Linked DNA regions of Desulfosediminicola ganghwensis. The protein of the gene in region 1 interacts with the protein of each later gene in a pairwise test. Links are inferred from orthologs where the notes say so. Each region holds a gene or a part of one and is shown in the gene's direction. Other genes may lie near its edges.

Region 1 (2,901 bases):
TAGAGAGCTGCGGCGCAATGTTTCGGCATTGATGCTGATGTGTGTACTCTTTCCGGCGTCCAGCGGAAAAACAATGAAACTTCTGAATGTAGGGTTTGGAAATACGGTAATGGTTGAGAGGGTCATTGCCGTGGTGAATACAGGTTCTTCTCCGGCCAGGAAATTGAAAGATATTGCCAAGAAAGATGGCAAACTCATTGACGTTACCGAGGGGCGCCGTACCAGGTCGATTCTCGTCATGGATTCAAGCCATGTAGTTCTCTCATCAGTACAATCAGATACCATTACCCAGAGAATGCAGGCATTATATCCCGAGTACCACCTGGCTGAGTTGGAGCAGAGACAACCTAAAGAAAAAGTTTAAATTGCACTGGAACCAATGAATAAAGGTTTACTGTTTGTTATTTCGGCCCCGTCCGGGACGGGAAAGACCACCTTGTTGAAAAAAGTGATGGCACGCATTCCGGGTCTGAACTTTTCGGTATCACACACCACACGGCCACCACGAAAAGGTGAGCATGACGGCAAGGATTACTATTTTGTGGACAAGGATTCTTTCGAGGAAATGATCTCGAAGCAGCAGTTTATTGAGTGGGCGAGGGTCCACGACAATCTCTATGGTACCAGCGTATCAGCTGTACGTGATCAGCTCGACAGTGGTGAGGATGTCATTCTCGATATTGATGTACAGGGAGCTGAAATAATAAGAAACTCTGTTGCATTTGAGAGCGTGCAGATTTTCATTGCACCACCGAGCATTGCGGTGCTGGAAACCAGACTAAGAAAGAGAAACACGGAAGACGAGGATGTATTGCAGCTCCGCCTGCAAAATGCCAGAACCGAAATGAGGGCTGTCGACAATTATGCCTATCTGGTGGTTAACGATAACCTTGAAGAAGCATGTGAAGTTCTTTCCTCGATAATAATTGCCGAGAGGGCAAAGGTTCGCAGACGACCAACGGGTGAGTTGGTAAGAGTAGAAGTGGATTCATGAGAAAAGATTATAAAGATACGAGGCCTGCCGCAGAAAAACGGATCAAACTGAGTGACGATTTATTGTTTGGTACTCATCCGGTGGTCGAGGCACTCACCAGGGAGCCTGAGCGGGTTACAGAGGTCATTCTGCTGAAAGAGCGCAGAGGGAAAAAGCAGGATGAGATCGTTGAACTGGCCAGAAAGGCAAAGGTCAAAGTGAGCTTTCTGCAATCATTCAGGCTGATTGGTGAGGGGGCTTCACAGGTCCGTCATCAGGGCGTTCTGGCAAAAACCAGCGCCTCTTCGCTGATTGATTTTGATACGATTGTCGAGCGCTTCAGGCAAAGAATCGAGGCCGGTGAAAAGCCACGCCTGATAGTTTGCGACAGTTTGCAGGATCCACATAATCTCGGCGCAATTATTCGCTCTGCTCTTGCTTCAGGGGTAACAGGAGTTGTGTTGACCCGTGAGCGTTCGGCTCCTCTTGGCGGAACTGCCGCAAAATCGTCAGCTGGTGCAATGTCACACATTGATATCTGTCAGGTGACCAATCTTGCCACCGCGCTCAAAAAGCTCAAAGAGGCCGGAGCCTGGGTTTTCGGTGCCATCAAGGATGAGACTGCCGTATCACTCTATGAGACCGACCTCAATCTGCCTGCCTGTATTGTAGTGGGGAGCGAGGGGAAAGGTATCAGGCCGCTGGTGCGCAAGGAATGTGATATGCTCATTTCCATCCCGATGGAGGGGACCCTTGACTCGTTAAACAGTTCCGTCGCCGCGGCAGTGATCATGTTCGAGGCAATGCGGCAGGCGGCCTGTGTCAAAAAAGGGGAATAAAGCTCAATCGCTATATACAGGCACGCTCTAAGAATTTTTAGGCAGGGCGTTTAGCCCGCCCAAAAATAAAAAAGCCTGCAGATACTGTCAGTATCTGCAGGCTTTTTAGCTGTAAATGATGTCTGATGACGAGCTGAAACCTACTTCTTCTTCTGGTCCATCTTGGCTCTCAGCAAGGCTCCGAAGCTGCCTGTATTGCTGTCGGCTTTTTCTTTCTTCTGAGATTTCTTCACATAGCTGGTGTAGTCGGCTTTTTCAATATTCTCCTTGGATTCCTCGGAGACGTAATCGGTAGGTGCAAGGCTGATGCGTCGTTCGTCCAGGTCAATGGATTCAACGATTACCTCAAGCTCCTGACCTTCTTCGACCACCTCACGGGGGTGGTTGATTCTTCTGCCGCTGCCAAGTTTGGAAATATGCACCAGGCCATCGACACCGGGAGCCAGATTGACAAAGGCGCCGAATTGGGCGAGGCGAACGACTTTGCCAGTTACAGTTGAGCCTTCAGGGAAATTGGTGACAGCTTCCTCCCAAGGGTCGGTGAGTGTCTCTTTGAAACTCAGTGAGATTCGGTTGTTGTCCCAATCAAGTTTCTTGATGATAACATTGACCTTTTGACCAACGGTGAAGACGTCGGCAATATTTTCCACCCGACTCCAGCCAACCTCGGAAATAGGGATCAGGCCATCAATGCCGCCGATATCGGCAAAAGCGCCAAAGTCCCTGAGTGAGGTGATTTCACCTTCAACCGTGTCACCTTCAGATAAGGTCTGGCGGAGTTCTTCGCGCCTGGCCTCTTGCTCTTCTTCCAGAATGGCACGGGCAGACACCACGATGTTCCTGCCGCCTGGTTCAAACTTTGTTATGCGAAAGGTCATACGGGTGTCGAGATAGGTGGCGGCGGCATCTTCAACGCGTCTGAGGCCCATCTGTGAATACGGGCAGAAGGCGCGGATGTTGCCGCCGAGGGTGATCTCAAAACCACCTTTTATTTCAGCTTTAACCAATCCTTCAATAGGGATACCGCTATGAAAGGCATCTTCGAGCTGTTCAGCGCCTGAGCCGCCGCCGAGCCTGGCAGCAAAGACC
Region 2 (2,883 bases), 1.5 Mb from region 1 along the record:
ATTATGTGGCTACCCAATGCTATATTCCTGCTCATAGCTTTTTACGCGATTAACAGGGTCACCCACGAAAAACCCATTTTACCTGAACGGCTGCAGTTCATGCTGAACAATCTCTATGCCATAGCACTGAAGCCTTTTGTTTATCTGTGGAAAAAGATCTACAACCTGCTGTTTGGGTCCCGAACCGAGGTTTCGCAAAGCCCGAGCGGCGATAAGCCCGGTGAAGAAATTGCCGATGACGAACTCAAGGTGCTGCGTGGGGATGAGCATGCAAAAATCTACCACTACTCTCAATGTCGTTTGTATAACCAGGACAGTTGCTCAACCACATTTCTCAGTGCCGCCTGGGCCGAGGAAGCCGGTTTCAAGCCATGTAAACTTTGTGCACCCAAAACGAACATAAGCCCGGCCGCCCCGCCCTCAGGGTCGAAGGGTGTCAAATAGTTTTTTTTGATTACATCTATATATTTTTACTTGAATATTTCAGCCCGTTCAATAGTATCTGAGGTAATGACTGTATAAGATAGAAATAACGACCAGAAATTCACAGCCCGGGATAGCTGTTCCGTTCGTAAGGAGTCCGTATGAAATTGCCCACCGCCCAGGAAATGCAGGCCCTCGATAAATGCGCCATCGAAGAGTTCGGAATTCCAGGAATCGTCCTCATGGAAAATGCCGGCCTTGGTACAGTGCGTATGATGCAGAAACATCTCGGTGACTGCAAAAATACCTTTGCCTCTATTTTCATAGGCCCTGGCAACAATGGCGGTGATGGTCTCGTTATTGGTCGCCATTTGCACCAATTGGGTTGCAAACCTATATTTTTCTTTCTGATAAACCCGGACAAACTCAAAGGCGACGCCGCGACCAACCTTGCCATTATTAAAAAGCTTCGGCTGCCCTTTCATGTCATTGATACAGAATCAAGGGTGCAGACCATTTCAGTTCTCTACAAACAGATAGAGTCACGTGGTATGCCCTGCTACGCTATCATAGACGCTATCTTCGGTACTGGCCTTACCCGTGATGTGGCAGAACATTATGCCTCCGCCATTGAGTTGATCAATAGTCATGGATTTGCCCACCAGAAACCCATCATCTCTGTCGATTGTCCCTCCGGCATGAATGCCGATAACGGCAAAGTGCTTGGTACCTGTGTTAAGGCAGACTACACAGCGACCTATGGTTTTGCAAAGCCAGGTCATTTTATTCACGACAGCCGTGAACTGACAGGTGAACTGGAGGTAATCGATATTGGCATTCCTCCGGAAGCTCTCGAAAAGGTACCAGTTTCCAACGAACTGCTAGATGAAAATATCATTAAAAAAATCGCTCCGGAACTCGCCAGGAAGCGTTCTTCGCACAAGGGCAATTACGGCCATCTTCTGATACTCGCCGGTTCAGCGGGCAAAACCGGCGCTGCCATATTAAGCGGACTTGGTGGATTGCGGGGGGGATGTGGCCTGGTTAGCCTCGCCGTACCCGGTGATCTTAATCCGGTCATCGAAACGAACCTGCTCGAGGCAATGACCATTCCGCTTTCGGGTACCAATACCTTAACCTACAACGATACTGACCTCATCCTTTCTCAGCTTGAAGGCAAAGATGCACTGGTTATCGGCCCTGGTATCGGCACCTCAACAAACACAGCCCGACTGATACTCTCTTTATATCAACAGGTAACTGCCCCGACAGTTGTAGATGCGGATGCTCTAAACATTCTCGCTGAAAGTAAGGAATATATCCGTGAGGCTGGTGGATTGAGAATTTTCACTCCACATCCCGGAGAATTAAGCAGATTGATAGGCTGGACCATTAGCGAAATACAGGAAAACAGACTCGAAGCCGCCCGCACGGCGTGTGCCGCCTTCAATAATGACAGCAGCCAGAATATAGTTATCCTAAAGGGAGCGGGTACTATTATCGCCTCACCAGGACGTACCACGCTCATCAACACTTCCGGTAATCCTGGAATGGCGACCGGTGGCATGGGGGATGTCCTTTGCGGCATAATCGGTGCAATGCTCTGTCAGGGGCTTGACCCGCTAACTGCAGCAGCAGCAGGTGTTTACCTGCACGGTGCTGCAGCTGACAGATTGTACGATGAGTTTGGACCGGGCTATACCGCCAGTGAAGTTGCCCACATGATTCCCGAAACTTTGAAGGCATTACAAACAGAATAGGTCATCACTATGAAAATCGCTGCAGACATCATGACCAGAGAATTGATCACTGTCACTAAAGACGTGTCAGTAAAAGAGTTGGCACTCTTGTTTACAAGTAAAGACATCAGCGGTGTACCCGTTGTCGATGCGGATGAACAACTCATAGGCATTGTTACCCAAAGCGATCTGATCTATCAGAATAAAAAAGTGCATATACCGGCTGTCGCCACTATCCTCGATGCCTTTATCTTTCTGGAAAGACCAGCCAAAATGGATCAGGAGATGAAGAAAATAGCAGGTGCAACGGTTGCAGAAATCTACACGCCTGATCCTGTCACGGTGGAAGAGGAGACCGGGCTTGATGAGATTGCCACCATCATGGCCGAGAAAAAACTGCACACCCTGCCGGTACTCAAAGACGGAAAAATGACAGGCATAATCGGTAAAAGAGACATCATAAGAACCATCATCTCTTAAGATCGTGTAGGATTCTCGCTTTTTTATTGAATTACCACTAAAGCTCGGCTTCAAGGCGTGAGGGGAAAGTTGATAGGAGTAACAGCTTAGAGCTAAAAAGCTCTTCTCTACGAGCCGATTGCATAATGATTCAGGCGATTGTGCAATTGCTAATCAGTTACACCTCTCTCATCACCTCTGTCCTCTCACCTTCTCAAGCTGAAGGTGAGCGCTAATCGGATTTTTTTATTACCAGATAATT

What was found. The genes of interacting proteins can lie anywhere in the genome.
Region 2: the proteins of rlmB (region 1) and FCL45_RS14395 interact in binary tests that used the Escherichia coli proteins (3 or more experiments, as listed by UniProt). The link is inferred for Desulfosediminicola ganghwensis from one-to-one orthologs.

The regions. Positions count from the first base shown.
Region 1 is NZ_CP050699.1:4,863,059-4,865,959, reverse strand. It holds rlmB (23S rRNA (guanosine(2251)-2'-O)-methyltransferase RlmB), read left to right. Parts: upstream 1-990; coding sequence 991-1,812; downstream 1,813-2,901. Other genes in the region: rpsA (30S ribosomal protein S1), read right to left, coding at 1,953-2,901; gmk (guanylate kinase), read left to right, coding at 380-994; FCL45_RS20865 (DUF370 domain-containing protein), read left to right, coding at 74-364. UniProt on the Escherichia coli protein: Specifically methylates the ribose of guanosine 2251 in 23S rRNA.
Region 2 is NZ_CP050699.1:3,389,809-3,392,691, reverse strand. It holds FCL45_RS14395 (NAD(P)H-hydrate dehydratase), read left to right. Parts: upstream 1-584; coding sequence 585-2,183; downstream 2,184-2,883. Other genes in the region: ung (uracil-DNA glycosylase), read right to left, coding at 2,871-2,883; FCL45_RS14390 (CBS domain-containing protein), read left to right, coding at 2,193-2,642; lptF (LPS export ABC transporter permease LptF), read left to right, coding at 1-444. UniProt on the Escherichia coli protein: Bifunctional enzyme that catalyzes the epimerization of the S- and R-forms of NAD(P)HX and the dehydration of the S-form of NAD(P)HX at the expense of ADP, which is converted to AMP.